4 regions of the uncultured Paenibacillus sp. genome follow, and region 1 is predicted to be linked to each of the others. Evidence: riboswitches for the same ligand, from Rfam matches in the RefSeq annotation. Region 1 holds a riboswitch; each other region holds the start of a gene.
The links. A riboswitch is a leader RNA that binds a small molecule or an ion and turns the genes downstream of it on or off. The one in region 1 is predicted to bind cyclic di-GMP.
Positions count from the first base shown of each region.

Region 2: another riboswitch for cyclic di-GMP. It lies ahead of RWM61_RS02005 (hypothetical protein); the one in region 1 lies ahead of RWM61_RS17780 (EAL domain-containing protein).
Region 3: another riboswitch for cyclic di-GMP. It lies ahead of RWM61_RS05695 (EAL domain-containing protein); the one in region 1 lies ahead of RWM61_RS17780 (EAL domain-containing protein).
Region 4: another riboswitch for cyclic di-GMP. It lies ahead of RWM61_RS08945 (fibronectin type III domain-containing protein); the one in region 1 lies ahead of RWM61_RS17780 (EAL domain-containing protein).

Region 1 covers NZ_CAUPYC010000077.1:3,912-8,682, forward strand. The annotation lists gene RWM61_RS17770 (GGDEF domain-containing protein) at 1-413, opposite strand, end outside; gene RWM61_RS17775 (hypothetical protein) at 410-763, opposite strand; gene RWM61_RS17780 (EAL domain-containing protein) at 794-1,522, opposite strand; cyclic di-GMP riboswitch class I at 1,600-1,683, opposite strand; gene RWM61_RS17785 (spore germination protein) at 1,944-3,551, shown strand; gene RWM61_RS17790 (Ger(x)C family spore germination protein) at 3,548-4,771, shown strand, end outside.
Region 2 covers NZ_CAUPYC010000003.1:101,130-105,900, reverse strand. The annotation lists gene RWM61_RS02020 (TIGR02680 family protein) at 1-199, shown strand, start outside; gene RWM61_RS02015 (TIGR02679 domain-containing protein) at 232-1,659, shown strand; gene RWM61_RS02010 (DUF6953 family protein) at 1,748-1,984, shown strand; cyclic di-GMP riboswitch class I at 2,071-2,154, shown strand; gene RWM61_RS02005 (hypothetical protein) at 2,238-2,462, shown strand; gene RWM61_RS02000 (hotdog fold thioesterase) at 2,581-2,970, opposite strand; gene RWM61_RS01995 (AAA family ATPase) at 3,256-4,771, opposite strand, start outside.
Region 3 covers NZ_CAUPYC010000010.1:31,404-36,174, forward strand. The annotation lists gene RWM61_RS05695 (EAL domain-containing protein) at 81-3,008, opposite strand; cyclic di-GMP riboswitch class I at 3,078-3,164, opposite strand; gene phnD (phosphate/phosphite/phosphonate ABC transporter substrate-binding protein) at 3,359-4,300, shown strand; gene phnE (phosphonate ABC transporter, permease protein PhnE) at 4,307-4,771, shown strand, end outside.
Region 4 covers NZ_CAUPYC010000020.1:35,183-39,953, reverse strand. The annotation lists gene RWM61_RS08945 (fibronectin type III domain-containing protein) at 1-2,562, opposite strand, end outside; cyclic di-GMP riboswitch class I at 2,736-2,830, opposite strand; gene RWM61_RS08940 (Gfo/Idh/MocA family oxidoreductase) at 3,111-4,211, opposite strand; gene RWM61_RS08935 (ThuA domain-containing protein) at 4,239-4,771, opposite strand, start outside.

The sequences.
Region 1 (4,771 bases):
AGAAACTCCTCCCCTGCATACTGGATATAAGGCGCGCGGTATAAACCCGTCAACGGATCCATAAATTCGGACACTTTCATCTTAATCGCTTCCCGTGTCGCCAAACCGACCATCTTGTCTTCTTCCATGATCAAAATTCGCTCGATTTCATGCCGATCCATGATATTCAACGCATCCCATATGAATCGATCGGGTGAAGTGCAAATGGGGTTCGGCGTCATGGCATCCGCCACAATGCGGTTGGGATGGGAAGAACGGACATCGCGGGACGTGATAATGCCCATGACCGTTCCATGGTCCACGACGATTAACGAACCGACTTTCCATTCGTTCATCCGTTCCGCTGCGTAGGAAACGCTTTTGTCCGACGAAACCGTATAAACGGAAGATGCCATGATCTCGGACACTTTCATCCCAATTCCACCTCCCGTTGTACGGAAACCGCGATTTTCAGTTCGGAACGCAGTACCATGGTGTCGTGGATCAAACGCTCCGCCTCCTCCATGACAATGTTCATAAGAAGTCGTTGATCCAGCATCTGCAGAAGTGAATTTCGTATGAGAACAGCTTCTATTCTTGGATGATCCATCCGGATCAGGGTGAATTGCTCCGGGGAGAGTGCCTCCGCCATCCGCTTTACGGCTTCCGGACCGATCGGCGCCTTTTTCCCGATAATTAACAGGTCCTGCATAGGCGGTACTTCAAATTCGGAGATTTTGAGCGAAAGCGTTGCTTTTCGTGAATACACGTTTTGATCACCCATCTTACCTCATTCCTCCAGGTTTCATTATGGTTACTTGTGCTCCTCCAGCCGGTCGGGTTTCCCCAAAAAATAGCCCTGCCCGATCGTTACGCCCAATAACGAGGCATGAGCGAGATCCTCTTCTCGTTCGATTCCTTCTAAAATGAGGCTGGAATCATCCCGGCAGTAATCGACGAACAGCCGGATCACCTTTTGCTTTTTCTTGCAAATGGACAGCCCAGTGGAAAAAAATCGGTCTATCTTTATGAAATCCGGCGATATTTCGACGATTTTCCGAAACGTGGTCGTCCCGTCGCCCACGTCATCCAGGGCAATCAAAAAACCTGCATCCCGGAGTTCCCCGATTCTTTGAATGAACAAGGGGTCATTCCAAATTTGTCCTTCTATGATGGATTCGTTAATTTCAAGCACAATGCGATGACGAAAAAGAAGAAACCGTCGCTCTAAGTTGTCCACAAACGAAGGAAAAGTGTCGGCAACGATGGTGGAGGGAAAAAGATTGACGAACAATAATTCGTCCCCCTCCTGTATGACCGGCGAAGAAAAGAAACTGGAAACCGCACAGTCAATGGACCACATATCCAATTGCAGCAACCGATTCTGGCTAAGAGCTCCTTGAAATAAGGCATCCGGGCTTATGCCCGTTTTACTGCGAATTAATGCTTCGTATCCGAACTTGTTTTGTTCGGGAAGTCGACAAAGTGGCTGAAATACATGGTAAAAGTGATTGTGTTCAATGAGATCCGCAATGTTTTCCATCGACTAATCCTTCCTTTTATAGGTTTATCAAATGAAAGAGCTACCCCGAAACAAAGGAGTAGCTCCTAAGCAACAATTTCGGTGACCCAGCTGCCGTAGATGGAATCCTTAGGCCTGAAGTTTTGCGCCCCAGCCTTTCGGCAGGTTTGCCTTTTTCGCATCGTTGTCCGTCCGAAGACCTATGAATAAAAAGATTAGGGAACCGTTTCATTTCGACGTTATGCGTCTATATTCCTATTTATTCGACAAATTTCACCTAATCCCTCCCAAGAAGATTTTTTTTATTGGGCAAAGTTATGAAACCATTCTATTGCGTCCCGACCATTCAATCGATGGAATGAATTCCGGCACCCTCCGAGACTCACAAGAATAAAAGCAAATCCGACAGCGAATAACTAATACATGGTAAGGAGGGAAAAACATGTCCTTTTGGAACCGACTGCGCAGATTAAGGCGAAGAAAAAAAGAACAAACGATATCGGATACAAGCACGTTCCCCCTTCATCGGGAGTTAAAAGACAACCTTCATCAAATCAGGCAGGAGGTTGGAAACAGCCCTGATGTCATTATCCGTGAATTCAAGCTCGGAAGCTCGCAGGTGCAGGTTGCCGCCGTTTATACCGACGGGTTGGCCGACAAGAAGATGGTCGGTGATTTTGTCATGCGTTCCTTGATGATCGATACCGCCGAGGAGACATTCAAAAGTATGGTATCGGATCAGAATGTATTTGATTTGATTAAAGACAATGCTTTGTCCATCGGAGAAGTGAAGGTAGTCAAGGATTGGAACGGTCTCCTTTCAAACATTTTGTCCGGAGATACGGTCATCCTGATGGACGGTTGGGCGGAAGCGATCAGCGGCGGCACCAAAGGGGGAGAAACCAGGGGTGTTGAGGAACCGTCATCCCAAGTGGTCATTCGCGGACCCAAGGACGGTTTCACGGAGTCCATCGGGACAAATATTTCCCTTATCCGCCGCCGAATTAAAAGTTCTAATCTATGGTTGGAGACCATGAAAATCGGCAATGTGACACAGACGGACGTTGCTGTCATGTATGTCAAAGGGATCGCCAACGATAAACTGGTTCAAGAGGTAAAGAAACGGCTGAACGACATTAAAATTGACGGCATCCTGGAATCCGGTTATATCGAAGAGTTGATTCAAGATGAAACATTCACCCTGTTTCCCACCGTTTACAATACCGAGCGGCCGGATACGGTCGCCGCAAATTTGCTGGAAGGCCGAATCGCCATTTTGGTGGACGGAACACCGTTTGCCCTCCTCGCGCCCACCACATTTTTTATGTATTTTCAATCCGCCGAAGATTACTATCAACGTTACGATATCGGAACGGCCATTCGATTGTTAAGGTATGTCACTTTTTTTATTTCTTTATTGGGACCTTCCGTCTATGTCGCCGCCATTACGTTCCATCAGGAAATGATACCGACTCCTCTTTTGATCAGTCTGGCGGCGCAGCGGGATGCCGTTCCTTTCCCCGCAATAGTAGAAGCCATGATGATGGAGGTCAGTTTTGAGATTTTGCGCGAGGCCGGCGTTCGCATGCCGCGGGCGATCGGCCAAGCGGTATCGATCGTAGGCGCGCTGGTTTTGGGGCAGGCGGCGGTACAAGCCGGGATCGTATCTCCGGCGATGGTGATCGTAGTCGCGATTACGGGGATTGCCAGCTTTGCCACCCCGGCCTTCAACATGGCGATTACGATCCGTTTGCTCCGGTTTGTGATCATGATTTTTGCCGCCACTTTCGGTTTTTACGGGATTGCGATCATCAACATTATAATAATAGCCCATTTATGCGGCTTGCGTTCTTTCGGAATGCCTTATATGGCTCCTCTTGCCCCGTTTATTCCTGCCGATCTGAAGGATACCGTGCTGCGTCTGCCATTATCGTCACTCCTTACCCGCCCGCGTCTGATCAACCAAAATAAAATGTCTCGGATGGAGCGAAATCAACAGCCTTCTCCTCCCATGGAAAAGGGAAGCAAGAACAAGGGGGATGCGAATTGAAAGCGAAATGGATGATCGGAATCGGTTTGCTTTCTGTGGCGTGCTTGCTGTTGACAGGATGCTGGGACAGCAGGGAGCTGAGAACGATGTCGATTGTCACGGCAATGGGGGTAGATAAAGCGCCGAACAAAAATGAATATCGCATATCTTTGCAAATTGTGAATCCAGGTACGGTGGCGACCGGATTAGCAGGAGGAGGAGGAGGGGGAGCAAATGTCACACCGGTTACGATCTATACGAACACGGGAAGCACCGTGATGGAAGCCATCCGCAACTTATCGCAGAAAGCACCGCGGGAGCTTTTCTTTTCGCATACACAGCTGCTCATAATTGGAGAACCGTTAGCTAGGCAAGGAATCAACGAATTGTTTGAAATGTTTGACAGGTCGCATGAAGCCCGTCTCTCGACCAGAGTTCTTGTAACAAGAGGCGTCACAGCCGAAACCGTCGTGCAAACACTTGCTCCGTTGGAGAAAATTCCGGCAAACAGTGTTGCCGGGAAAATAAAAAACACTTCAAAAGTATGGTCGGAGAATACGGAAGTCATCATGGATGACGTCATCAAGGCGCTGGCAAGCGAGGGAAGAGAGCCGATGATCAACGGAATCAGAATCGTCGGAGAGCCAAAAGAGGGGAATAAATTATCAAATAACGAACAAACCGATCCGCCGGCCGTGATTGAAATCAAAAGCATGGCCCTGTTCAAGGACGGAAAGTTAAGCTATTGGCTGTCCGTGCATGAGGGACGGGGGATCGCGTGGATTCAAAATAAAATGAAGAGCACCATTATTAACATTGATTGCAAAGATAAGAAAGAGGCTGTCGGCATTGAAGTGGTCCGTTCAAAAACGGATATTAAGGCGGAAGTTCGAGCCGGGAGACCGACGTTCCATATCGTTATACGGGAAGAAGGAGATGTAAGCGAGGTAAAATGTCCAATCGATCTGAGCAAGGGAGAGGAAATCACGAAACTGGAGAAAGAATGGGCGAAGAAGACAAAGAAAGAAGTCATGCAGGCCATGAATGCCGCCCAGAGAGCGAAAAGCGATGTGTTCGGTTTCGGGGAAGCGGTGAATCGCGCAAACCCGAGAGCGTGGGAGAGCATGAAGAAAGATTGGAATGAGACGTTTGCCGACAGCAAGGTAGATGTGAAGGTGGAAGCATTCATCCGTCGTACAGGCATGCGGACGAAACCCTTTTTAATGGAACAAGGCGTACAA
Region 2 (4,771 bases), on a different contig from region 1:
CGATATGTTCAAGCTGTTGACCGACATGGGCTTCGATTATATGATGACGTCCCAGGTGCTTTGGGGCTGCTTCGATACGGTGCCGAAGCTGGCGATTTATGAAATCTACCGGCCGAAGGACGTCGATTTCGTCACGCTGTTCCGCTATCGCTGGAACGGAAAGGTCAAGGAGTATGTGGAAGATGGGTCTAATCGATAAAGGTCATTCGCTATACGGAGGCGGCCGTTGATATGACGGAGAAGACGCTCGCCGAGAAGACGCGGAGTTATTTTCTGAAGCCGGGGTTTCGCCGCATGCTTGCGGAGGTCTGGCGGAGATATGCGGGGCTCGAAAAGGTCGGCGGACACGCGGTGATTGCTGCCGCGACCGCCGAGGAATGCGATGCGGTCAACACGTTTTTCGGGTGGAACCGGAAACCCGGGGAGACGATCAAGGTGCCGCTTCACCTCTTTGAGCGGGAATTGGAGAACTCATCGTTTCCGTACACGCTTGCCGAGCTGCATGCCGTGCTCACGGGCAAGCCGCTGCTGACCAAGACGGATCGTGAACTGCTCGCGCGGGAAGCATGGGCTGCGGTTTTCCGCGAAGTCCGGGAAACGCTGCTGGGTGAAGGGGAGCGGATTCATTCGCAACTGAATGATTGGCTGGAGCGGTTAATGCAAGGCGCCGCGGGAGGCTACCGGACGTTGAAGGAATTGATGCGGGAGTCGCCTGCCGCTGCGGTGCGCCCGCTGACGTACGCTGCACGCGCCTTCAACGTTATCCTGACAGGGGATGCCGGCGTGAGGAGCGGTTCGTTGCAGCTCCGTTCGATTCGGCTGCCGGTGCTCGCGGCTCAAGTGTCTGGGGATGCGCATGCGCTCGACCGGACCAGGCCCGCGGGAAGGCTGTTCTTTCAAGCGCTGAAGGAAAGCGTGCACGGGAACGAGGTTGGAGACTCGCCGGTGGAAGGTTCATTCTATAACGCGGTATCCGATGCGACGGCAGGATTGGACAGTCTGCTCGTAAGGGATATTTATCGTACGGCGGGGATCGCGGATGACGACATCTCCTCGATCGTTCACTTTTATGATCCGAACGGGGAGCGCCCGGTCCTGCCGGGAGTTCTAACGCTTAGACAAGTAGAGGCAGCCGAGCGGTTTGAACCGTTTACCGATGTGTATGTGGTTGAGAATCCGCCTGTCTTCTCCACGTTGGTGGATTTGGCGGAGGCGGGTATGCGTGCGGGAACGGAGCTTTCCTCCGGCGCGCATCGCCCGCTCCTCCTCTGTACAAGCGGGCCGGCGAGCGCCGCCGCCTTGCGGTTGATCGACCGGTTCATCGAGCAGGGCCGGTGGTCGGGGCGGCTCTTTTACTCCGGTGATTTTGACATTAAAGGCCTGGAAATAGGCAATGTGCTGGCAGCCCGTTACCGCGAACGATTTACGGAGTGGCGTTTCGGCGCGGGAACGTATGCGCATGGGGTTGAGGGAAACGGGCGCAGGCTTTCTTTTACCGGGGAGGAACGGGTGCGTTTAGGTAAATTCAAGGCATTATGGGACGCCCGGCTGGCAGACGACATGGTTAAGAGCGGGTATAAATTGTTTCAGGAACAAATCGTTTCTATGCTGGGAGCGGACTGGCTGAACGCGTTGGAAGGGCGGCACCCGTCCTTTTAAGGTCGTTAGGCACCTGCGTTCCCGGCAAGCGAAAAAACGATGGTGCGAGGCGAAATGATCGACACAAAAAATGAAGGAGGGGTGCGCCTTGGAACCGACAGCGCAGCAGGTTGCGGAGTGGATGGTGGAGGAAATCAGATTCAGAGGCATCCTCCGTCAAAGCGATGCGATCGAATATGTGCGGTCGCATTTCGGTGAAGCTTTTGTGTTCGTGAATGAGAGAGGCAACCAGTCGCTGTCGAAGGACGTGATAAAGGCGTTCCGAAAGCTGCATGGCGGGAAAATCGCGTGGGATCGCGACGGCTTCTTCTGGGGCTGGACCTGAGTTTGATTTTAACGGCGATCGTGTCGATGCTTGTCAAATGAGCGTATATTGCTATAATGAAGGGAGTATGTGATCGTTCGCTCAACTTCATATCAGGGCAAAATCATTGAAAAATGATGGCGCAAAGCTAGAGGGGCTAAGGGTTTCAACTATGCCAGCCAGTTGCAAATAGAGGCGAAGCTTATCTATGCGCAACATGGATAAGCTTCTTGCTTGTTTGGAAGTGAGATCCCGTACAGGGAGAGGTGAGAGGATGGCGCTTTCCAATTGCACGAGCTGCGGTCAGGTCATGCTGAACAGCAGGTCGATGTTCTGTGGCGATTGTTTGGAAAAGTACAGCTTGGATATTGAGAAAGTCAAAGATTATATCAAGACGCATCCCAGACCCAGCTTGATGGAAGCCTATCAGAAGACCGACATCCCGATCAAGACGATTCAGCAATTTATCAAAGACGGCATTATATCGAGATTGAATTAAGGATAATCCCGACAGGGAAGCCGGCCGGTTAAGGCCGGCTTTTGTGCGAAAGCTTCGATTATGCCGCCTGCTGGATAGAGAGTAGGGACTTGCATGAGAAACAAAGCGCTGATTCCGGTTAACGCTGCTCGACGATCGCTACCGTACAGCGGGACACGCAGACCAGCTTCCCGTCTTCGCCGGAAATTTTTACATCCCACACCATCGTCGTTCTTCCCTTGTGCAGCGGGGTTGCGACAGCGGTAACGAGGCCGTCCCGCTTGCTGCGCAAGTGGTTCGCGTTAATTTCGAGTCCGACGGCCGCATATTGCCGCAAGTCGATGTTCAACGCAGCCGCGATGGAGGCTGCCGTTTCAGCCAATAAGACGGATGCGCCGCCATGCAGCAATCCCGCCGGCTGCCGGGTTTTCGGTCCGACCGGCATCGTCATGACGACGCGGTCCGGATCGAGCTCCACATATTCGATGTCCAGTGCTTCCATGGCGGTGCCTTGCCTGCGCTCCGTCATTTGCCTGATAAAGGCGTCCCGGTCCAATCCGGATAACGCCAACAGCTTTTCCGAGACGATCACTTCCGCCAATGCGATAACCCCCTGAGAGATGTTTGCTTCGATTATATCAAGGATGATGGGAAAAAATACACCTTATGGCAAAGAGCAAACGGCATGCATCGGCAAGGGGGGGCGGGCGGGAAGCCCGACATGCCCGGCCCCCGGTATCCCTTACAGGGATTCGTGGGTTATACAAGCTCAATCGGCACGTTCTCGAGTTTCAATTGTAGGTCATCCCTTGATTCAGGGCTGCCGGGGGATGAAGCGCTCCCCCAAATAAGCTTCGAGCCGTCTTAACAACCGGGTGCGGCGCGATCGTCCGGATCGTTCGGCGGCGGCGATGAATTCCTGTATGTCGCCGATGATGGCCAGCTCTTTTTTGGCGCGGGTCACGGCCGTATACAACGAATTCCGGTACCACATCGAATGGCGGTGGGAAAGCTCGTGCCGGATATCCAGAATAGGAATAACGACGCCTTCGTATTGGCTGCCTTGGGTTTTGGCGGTTGTAATCGCGTACGCCAGCTCGATGAAATCACTCAATTCGTCCGGGGAATAAAACGCCTCGAGTCCGCTCTCGAACGCGATTTGCACACCCTTCTGCCGATGCACCGCCTCGATCCGCCCCATGTCCCCGTTATCCGCAATGCCGGTGTTGACGATTTGCATGACAGGGTCTCCGATATCGAACGTCGCGGTACCGCACGATCCGCGGGAAGGATTGACCTGCCGCTTCATCCACGCATTCAGCTTCTCCACGCCGACTGCGGATTCCTCCCTATACATCGTAACGATCGGACAGTCGCCGTCGCGGTCCGCATAGGCTTTTCGCAGCAGCGGCAAGGCCTGTTCGGCACTTGTGCAAGGAATGAACGCGATGCCTTTGCCCTGCAGCAGCGATTCGTCCGCTTCTCCCGACAAGACGGCGTCCGCCAGCGCCAGGATGGCGGAGTCGTTGCGGTAATTGCGGCTCAGCCGGACGGCGGGAAAGCCGAAACGGAGCATATCCGCGAACGGGTTGCCGGGCCCGATCGGTTCCAACTGATTCGGATCGCCCACAAAGATCAGTCTTGTTCCGTCGCGCACCGCCCAAAGCAAATCGCGCCATAAATATTCGTTCACCATGCTTGCCTCGTCCACGATAAGCACATCGGTCTGCAGCGGCTTGCGCTTGTAGTGATAGAGGATCCGGCTGTTTTTGCCGATGCCCCTGCCGAGCAGGGCATGGATGGTTTGAGCCGGAAAACCCGTCACCTGGCTGATTCTGCGTGCCGCTTTGCCGGTCGGGGCGGCGAGTTTGAAGCGGATATCCGGCCGTACGGCTTGCAGCATGGCGATCAGAAAGGAAATCCAGGCCGTTTTGCCCGTGCCCGCTTTCCCGGCCACAAGCAGCACCGGATGCCGCCAGAAGGCGATCAGGCCGCTGCGCTGCTCCTCGTTCAGCTCCGGCAGTACGCCTTGCTTCGTCAGTCGTTCCAGAATGGCAGCCGTGGCCTCCGCCGTGAGGCCGGCAGGATCTCGTTCCTCGGTCAGGTCAACCAGACGCCGGGCGATCTGAATTTCCGAAAAAAACAGGTTTCGGTCAAACACCAATCCATCGTGCGTGCGTACGATCCGGTCGGATTCCGACGCCATAAAGCGTTCGATTTGCCGCCGGATGGCGGGCAACGGAATTTGCCCCCCCAATAACCGGTAGGCGCGGTTTTCCAGCTCGCCTATTCGTAAATAACTATCCCCGCCATTCAAATATTGAGTGTAT
Region 3 (4,771 bases), on a different contig from region 1:
ATCCTGATTGTCCGCAAAGTCATTTTGATCCGCATCGAGAAAGAGTTCATCCGCTTGGGACACGGAGAGCTGATGCGGCATTATGATGCCGATGTCGTATGCCAATCCCTCGCGTACAACAGCTCTTCGATGCGCGCGGACGGAAGCGGCTTGCTCACCAGATAGCCCTGGATTTCATCGCATTTCATTTCCCGCAGAAGCTCGGCCTGAACTTCCGTTTCCACGCCTTCCGCAATGACGGACAAGCCTAGGCTGTGCGCCATGGAAATAATCGCCCGAACGATCGGCAGGTCCTCCTCGGATTGAATATCCCGGATGAACGACTGGTCGATTTTCAGGTGATCGATCGGAAACTTCTTTAAATAGCTCAGCGAAGAATAGCCTGTGCCGAAGTCGTCCATCGCGATTTTGATGCCCAGCTTCCTTAGCTTGTGGAGAATGTTCCATACAAACTCCATATTATGCATGCTGAGATTTTCGGTAATCTCCAGCTCCAGGAATTGCGGTTCCAGTCCGCTTTCCTTCAGGATTTGCGGGACGAGCTCGACGAGGTTTTGTTCCCGAAGCTGCCGCACGGATATGTTCACGGACACGGCAAAGGCCGGGTGACCGGCATTCTGCCAGGCTTTGTTTTGGGCGCAAGCCTTACGCAATACCCACTCGCCGATCGGACAGATCAAGCCCGTTTCTTCGGCTGCCGGTATAAACTCTCCGGGGGAAATCCACCCCCGCTGCGGATGCTTCCAGCGAATGAGCGTTTCCAGCCCGCTGAAAGCCCATGTTCCCGCATTGATCTTCGGCTGGTAGTGAAGCTCGAATTCGCCGTTTTCCAACGCTTTATGCAGCATCGTTTCCAGAACCATTTTGCTCGCGGTCGACTCGGACATTTCCGCCATGTAGAAGCGGTACATGTTTTTGCCCTTCTCTTTGGCGGCGTACATGGCCTGGTCGGCGCGCTTGATCAGCTCCTGGTGATCCTCGCCGTCGACAGGATACATGCTGATGCCGATGCTCGGCGTAATGAACACTTCATGGCCGTCCAGATCGAACGGCAGACTGAAGGCGTCCAGCATTTTTTGCGCGGTCAGGGCCGTCTGCTCCCGGTTCGTTCGCGGCAGTACAGCCGTGAATTCATCGCCGCCCATGCGGGAGAGAATGTCGTTCGCCTCGATGCAGCCTTGCAGCCGAACGGCCGCCTGCTGCAGCAGCGAATCGCCCTGCCCGTGTCCCAGCGAGTCGTTCACGACTTTAAACCGGTCCAGATCGATAAAAAGGACGGCCGCCTGCCGCTCCTGCCGGCCCGACCGTTCCAGGACGAGGTTCAACTCCCGATTGAACAATACTCTGTTGGGCAAGCCGGTCAAGCTGTCGTAATAGGCAAGGTGCCTGATCTCGCCGAACATCGTTTTGAGCTTTTCGGACATGTTCTTGAAGTTGGCGGTCAGGACGGCGATTTCGTGCAAAAAGCTTTCGGGCCAATCAAAGGGCTTGTTTTCCGATATTTTGGCCGGCAAATCCGTCGTCGCATTCGCCAGACGGGAAATCGGCCGTATGATCAGCCGGCTGAGAAGGATAGCCGCGGCGGTCGCCACCAGTCCGAACAGCAGCAGAACGGACAGTATTTTAATATAGGAGCCGTACAAGGCGTCCCGGTAGGGCGCCGCATGGGATTCGACCACGATCGTCCAATCCCGCTCCCCGGCGCCCGTTAAGCCGATGAGCTTGACGTAAGACGACTTTTCCCAGCGCGTCATCGGGTTTTGCTCATCTACCGGGAACCAACGGTACAGACCGTTCTTCAGGGCAACCGGATCCCCTCCTTGCTTCCAATCGTAGATCCGCATGGCGTCGAAGCCGCGCCGCGTGCTTGCGATGACCTTCCGGTTGCGGTCGACGATCGTAATGTCCATGCGGCGGTTATCGGTGAATTTCTCGATTCTGTCTTTGATGTAGCCGAGATTCAACGCCCCGGACGCGATGCCTTGGAACCGGCCGCCCTTGACGATCGGAGCCGCAATGTTCACGATCGGTTCGGAAACGCCGACCCTGCCGACGAAAACATCCGATATGACGGGCCGCAGGCCCGCTTGCGCCCGCTGAAAGTAAGGGCGGTCGGCGAAATTCAAACCCAGATTGGACCGGCCTTCCGCGTTCTTGAACGGGTAAAAAGCAACGGTCGTTCCCGCGGCGTCGGCGATATAAATGCTGCGAAAATCCGGAAAAATCTGCCCCGGATTGGCGGTAAGCTTTTGCAGCGCGTCCCGGTCGTTCGGATTCTCCTCGGAAGCCAATACGGACAATTGCTCGATAGCCGCCAGGTGAGCCGTTCGCCAACCGTCGATCTCATTGCGGATGATTTCGGATTGGCGTTCGATCGCGGCCTGGATTTCCCGATCGGTTTTATAATATTCCTGCCATCCGATCATGACGGTCACGACCAGCAGCGGGAAAATGATCAGCCCGGTGAAGATGAGAAACAGAATATCGTAGAAATGGCGGGTCGGTTTTTTGGCGTTCGCCGCCGGCCGCGCAGAAGCCGGCAAAAAGGTATACAGCAGGGTGGCCGCCCACGCATTGAAAATGCCGTTCACCGCGTCCTTCAGGATGACCGTGAGCGTAGCCGTCGTGTTCATATGCAGCGCGAGACGGTAGCCCAGCCAGATCAAAGGCGCGCCGACAAGGAGCCAATACAGCGCCGCCAGAATAATGCTGTCGCCGATCCTGCGCCGGTAAAAAGCACCGATGAATACCGTCTCCAGAACAAGGGCCGCCATGCCGTACGGATGATTCCACAAAAAGACCGTAACGCCGCCGGCCAGGATGGAGGCCGTTACCCCCCATTTCAATCCGTGCCATCTTAAAATCAACAATACGAAGATGCTGCCGAATATGAGATCCACGCCGAAAAACAGCGACACGTTCAGCGCATTGCCGATACCCGCCAGCGCAAGCAGCAGCAGCAAGCGCGAAACGGAGGCGACCGATGCCGCTTTGGTTTGGTTGAACATTACGATCCCGCCTATGTATAAATGATTAGGCACATAAAAAAAACACAACCCGAAAGGTAGTGTTTGTTCAAGTGCAGCCCAGCCGTCATCGCCGAATCGGCGGAAGACCTGTGGTTTTGCGTCCCCGCCTTTCGGACGAGTTTGCCGTAGGTATTCAGTTACATACAATCATAACGGAATATGTCGTAATTTGTCAAAAACTTTTTTTTGGTTGGGACGGCAGCGCCTAACGGACGGTCAGGGCGGACGGCGGACGGCGCTTTCTTTTTTTTCGGGCGAAACTGTGTTAATCTCAATTATTGTACTGATCTTATATGGGATCATTCATTTTGACGGGAGGAGAGAACGGAATGTTCCGAAAAAGACAATCGTTTTCGGTATTAACATGTCTGCTGATCTCTGGCCTGCTCGCAACGGCTTGCGGCAACGCGGATAAGCGGGAATCGGGTACGGCGAACAATCAGGCAGGGAATGCGGCGCAGGGGCAGGAGGAAATCCTGATCGGCGTCATTCCCGCGCAGGGCGGCAATGAGATGAAGCCCGGCGCGGACAAGCTGGCGGACGTATTGGCGGCGAAGCTCGGCAGGAAGGTAACGGCCGAGGTGTATCCGGACTACAACGGCGTCGTGGAAGCGATGGGCGCCGGCAAGGTGCAAATGGCCTATCTCGGACCGCTGACGTATGTGGAGGCGCATGAGCGGTACGGCGTCAACGCGATCGTCACGCAGCTTATCGAAGGGAAGCCGTTCTACTATTCCTATCTGATCGCTCCGTCGGATTCCCCATACGCCTCGCTCGAGGATGTCGTGGCGAATGCGGGCGACGTCCGGTTCGCCTTTGGGGACATCAACTCGACGTCCGGCAGCCTGATCCCGGGCATCGCGCTCAAGAAAGCGGGCGTGTTCAAGTCCCAGCAGGAGCATCAGTTTGCAAGCGTAACGTATACGGGCGACCATACGGCTACCGCGCTTGCGATCCAGAACAGGCAGCAGGATGTGGGAGCGATCGACAGCGCCTATTACAATAATCTGGTGAAGCAGGGCAAGGTGGACGGCAAGAAGATCAAGAAGATCTGGCAATCGGAGGAGCTGTTCCAATATCCGTGGGCTGTCGTGAACACCTTCTCCGATGAAGATATCGCAAGCATACGGGAAGCGATGAAGGGCATCGACGATCCCGACATTCTCGGCGCGTTCGGCGGCGCCAGCGGGTTTGCGGAAGCGAGCGACGAGGATTACGCGGCCATTCGGCAGGCGGCGATCGAGGACGGGCGTTTGAAGCCCAAGCCGTAACCTGTGATGAAAAGAGTTTTTGCCGCCGCGGCGGTGGTTGTCCTGCTTTGGTGGTCGGGATCGGGCGTGGGCGTGACGGTCTCGGCTTTTCGCGATCTGGGCAACACGTTCCGCTTTATCGCCGGCAACTGGTTTCCGGCCGATGCGGCCGACTGGCGGATCGCGGTCAAAGCGATGCTGGACACGCTGGAAATTGCCGTATTCAGCACGCTCGCCGCATTATTGCTCGCCGTTCCGGGAAGCTTGTTCGCCGCCCGGAATTGGGCGCCGGCGCGCTGGATGTACGACGCCACCCGCGGCTTGTTCAATGTTGCGCGCTCGATACCCGAGCTTGTGCTGGCGCTTGTTTTCATACCGACCCTCGGCCTCGGTCCGATGCCCGCGGTGATGGCGTTGATCATTCACAACGTCGGCGTGTTCGGCAAGCTGCTGTCCGAGACGATCGAGGCGACCGACGAAGGGCCGCAGGAT
Region 4 (4,771 bases), on a different contig from region 1:
TGCAACGGCATCCCAGGTCAACGCAACGTCCGTGTCCGAAGCGGTCGCGGTGAAACCTGCGGGCACACCCGACAAAGTCGATTTGGCGATGATGGCGGTCCATTTGCCGGCCCCGCTTGCGTTAACGGCGCGAATCCGGTACGCCCGCTGGGTGTTCGAATTTAATCCGGCCTCGGTGTACTGCAGCGAGTTCCCGTTATCTTCGACGGTGTTATAGATGTCGAGCTCGTATCCTTCGGCGCCCCTTACCGCTTCCCATTGAATCGATATCGAAGTGCTTGTCGCGGATGTTCGTATCCCGGTCGGGATATCCGGCAGCGTCCACTTTCGCGCCAATGGCGACCAAGCGCCGGTGACCGCTGCCGTCTTCGCCCTCACCCGGTAGCTGTGTTCCGTCCCTGACAATAGCGATACGTGCACGTAATTCGGCGATTCTCCCGCATCCACGATGACTCCGTCCGTTTCGATATCGTAACCGGTCGCTCCCGGAACCGGCGCCCACGAGACGGATATGGCCGTTTCCGTCGCCGCCATCTCCTGTATGGTTGTCGTCCCGAGCTTGGTCGCCACGGTCGCCGATGAACTCCATTCCCCGACAACGATGCCGTTCTTGGCCCTGACGCGATACGTGTGGAGCGTCCCGGGAACAAGTCCGTCATGGACAAAGGTTGTGCCCGATCCGTTATCGACCACCACTCCGTCGGCTTCGACCTCGTAACCTTCCGCATAGCTGACCGCTCCCCACCGGAGGGTAACCGACGTCTCCGATGATCCGGCCGCCTCAATCCCAGGCACTCCAATCGGGTACAGCAAGGACGGGGGAATCACGGATTTTCCTTGCGAGGCGCTCTCCCAAAGCAGCTTGATGCGCGACGTTCCGTTCGTTTCCCTGTATTCCAATTGAATGTCGTAGCGTCTGCCGGCTTCAAGGGCGATGGTCCCTTGCCGATAGATCATGTTGCGCCGCTCCCAGTCGTCGATCAGCAGCCGATTGTCCACCCAAAGCCTGACGCCGCCGTGCGCTTCCACATAAATCGTATACGTTTCGGAAAACAGAGGCTCGATCTGCCCGGTCCATCTTGCGGAAAATTGATCCGGGTCGATTCCTGCCGCCGGAGCGCCATTTCTCCAGTCAAATTCAACCGTTTGGTCAATCCGTGTTTCTTTCAAAGCCGACAAATTTTCCTCGTCAAAATATTCCCCTTTCAGTCCGATGCCGCGACCGGCCTCAGGCAACGTGGATTTGCTGATGAAGACGCTCCACGCTCTCGGGCCGTCCGCCGTTCTCGCCCTGACGCGGTAGGCGTGCGAGGTGTTGGGCGCCAAATCGCTATGCGTAAACGCTGTGTTCATGCCATTGTCCAGAACCGTCCCGTCCGCTTCCACGTCATAGCCCGTTGCATTCGGAACCCCGTCCCAGTTCAGTGTTATGCTGCGGCTTGTTGCGCTTGCCCGGATATTGGTCGGAGCCTCGGGCAGAATCGTCTTCTGCAAGATGGCGCTCCAGTCTCCGGCACCTCCGCCGTTCCTCGCCCTGATTCGGTAAGAATGCTGTGTATTCGGCATCAGTCCGGTATGCGTATAGGCGGTTTCGGCGCCGTTATCGATCAGGCTGCCGTCCGCCTCGATGTCATAGCCCGTCGCTCCGGCCGCCGCGTCCCAAGTCAGAACGATGCTCTCGTCCGAAACCGTCGCGGCGAAATTGGCCGGTACGGCAACTTTCGTACGGATCGCCTGAAGATTGCTCCAGTCACCCTCGATTTCCGGCACTTTCGCCCTGATACGGTAAGAATGCTCCGTATTGGCCGCCAAGTTCGAATGCGTATAGGTCGTATTTGACCCCATATCGATCACCTGGCCGTCCGCCTCCAGATCGTACCCGGTTGCCCCTTCCACCGGATCCCATCCGATCGTCACCGTATAACTGGTCGACGCAAGCTGCATGTTCGCCGGAACGCCCGGAATGAACGGAGGGTTCAGCTGGCTTTTCGGTATGACTTCCTTCGGCTGACTCGCGCTGGACCACAGAAGCTTGGCGTTGGCAGCCCCCTGGTCCTCCTTGTACTCCAACTGCAAATCGTAGGAATTCCCGGCCGTCAACGGAATCGCTCCGCTCTCTTTGGTCATGCCGTTTCCGTCCCATCGGTCGACTAGCAATTGCTGGTTCACCCACAAGCGGACGCCGCCATGCGCTTCCACGTAGAAGGTGTAGAGCTCGGAGTATCGCGGCTCCGCTTTGCCGCTCCACCGAACGGTGAACGCATCCCTGTCCAAGCCCGGGTCGGGAGAATTTCCTCCCCAATCGAAACTGACCTGATCGTCCAGGCGAATGATTTTTCGGTCGGTAAAATCCAGGCTGTTGAAGTATTCCGCTCTCAATCCGCGGCCTTGACCGTAAGTGGCAGCTGGAACCGTCGTATCCCCGTAGACAGAATCTGTGACACCGGTTTCTCCATAGACCGGCGCAGCGAACTCAAACGATGCGAACCCTATCGGAACCATAAGTTGCAAAAACAGCGATAAAACCAGAAGCTTTGAAACTTTCTTTTTCCAAACCGACATCCGTGAATCCCCTCCGCATCCCCAAGTAGATTGACCTGACATAGCCGAGCGAGCGAGCAAGCTTTGTGGCTGCTCCTTCATGATTGGCAAAAAATAAAACCCCGTGCAAAAGCCATAGCTTTGCCCAGGGTTTACTAGATGAAAAATGACAAAACGCGCTTGTTGTCGAGACCGTTGGCAACCTGGCAATCAGTGGCCCCGCTGTCAACGAGGCTTTAGACCCATGGCTTTGCGTCATTCCCTTTCGGGAATTTTGCCTTTTTCATAAGTTTCTGGAACTACCTGAATTATAGGACAAATCTCCCTATTAATCAATATGTTTCCTGAATTTATGTCGAATTTCAATAGGATTTCAGTAAACCCATGTCGAAATCATGGACAACCAACAAACGATATAGGGAATTACGAGGTTACTCACCGAGCGGTAAAAGACAAAATCAAAAACGCCGGGGAATAGGAAAGGAGCCGCGCAAAAAACGGCTCCTTTCGTCTGTTCCTATGGTTTTCGGACTGCCCAGCGTGATGCAGCCGAATTTACATTGAGCATATTAATCCAGCTCATAGTCCGCCAGGCCCGCCGGAAGCGGCGCCGGCTTCGCGCAGGTGCTGCGCATCGTGTAATGCCGGCCTTGCTCGGACGCGTCGTGAAAACCGTGCATCGTCTCCAGCACGTGATAGGCCAGCTCCCCGGCGGCGCGGTAGCTTCGCCCGGTGCGGATCGCCTTGGCCATATCGGCCGCGCCGATGCCCCGCGCATTCTCTGCATTGGCATGCGTCAGCGCGATATCGGCCCACTCCCTGGAGCCGGCGCGCGACAGCCGGATTTCGCCGCTGAACATGTTCGGATCGGGCACGACCAGCGTTCCCTCGCTGCCGTATACTTCAATGCGCGGGAGCACGGAACCGCCCTTCACGTCAAAGCTGGTCAGAATCGTGCCGATCGGACCGGACGCGAAGTCGATGATGCCGGCGACATGCGTCGGCACGTCCACCGTTATCCGCTGCCCCTTCAGCGGCTCGCTTGTAATCAACCGCTCCGGATAGGAGATGCGGGCCGATCCGGTAACCCGGCTGATCGGCCCGAGCATGGCGATTAATGCCGTCAAATAATAAGGCCCCATATCGAACATCGGGCCGCCGCCCGTCTTGTAGAAAAATTCCGGCGCCGGATGCCACATCTCGGTACCGCCGCTCATCATGAAGGCGGTTGCCCCGATCGGCGTGCCGATCGCGCCGTCTTCGATCAGCTTGATGCACGTCTGGATGCCGGCGCCCAGAAACGTGTCCGGCGCACAGCCGACGAGCAATCCCTTGCTCCGCGCAATATCCAGCATGCGCGATGCGTCCTCGCGCGTGACGGACAGCGGCTTCTCCACGTATACGTGCTTGCCCGCTTCAAGCGCCTGGATGCATACGGGAGCATGCGCCGCCGGGATCGTCAGATTAATGACCATTTCGATCTCCGGATCGGCTAGCAGCTCCTCCACCGAGCAGCCGCGTACGCCGTGTTTGGCGGCCTTGGCCTTCGCCCGCTCCACATCGAGATCGGCGCATGCGACGATTTCCATCGACTCGAAGCGGCCGCCGTTCTGAAAATAAATGCCGCTGATGTTGCCTGTGCCGATGATGCCAACTTTCACTCTATCCACGCTGCTTCTCTCCTTCGTCTTCCAGCTCTAAAGCTGATTATCAGCCATACCCGAATAGGCTTCGCGACGCCCCGTCCCGGCCTTCCCTGCCTCGTGCTTGCCTTCCGCAGCCCACAGAAAGCCGCGGCGCATCAATTCGGTTACGACAGGCATCCGCACGATGTCGGCCACATGGCCGAGCGAATTGTAGTAGACGCGGCCGACTCCCCAGCGCTTCGTCCATACGACCGGCATATCGACGGGCCCGTTGGGCGAATGCGGTCCCTCCACGACGGGAAACCGCGTCGTCGCCAGCACCTCGACCGCCGGGTCGACGTGCAAATAATATTGCTCCGACTTGACGCCGAAGTCCTCAATCCCCGCCACCAGCGGGCTGGAGCTGTGCTTGACGTTCACGACATACTCGACGCCGTCGTTCCCCGGATGGGCCACCCATTGCCCGCCGGTCATGAATTGCCAATCCACGTTCTCGCGGAACGCGTCGCACATGCCGCCGTGGCAGCCGGCCAATCCCACGCCGCTCTGAACCGCCGCCGATACGTTGTCGACCAGCTTTTGCT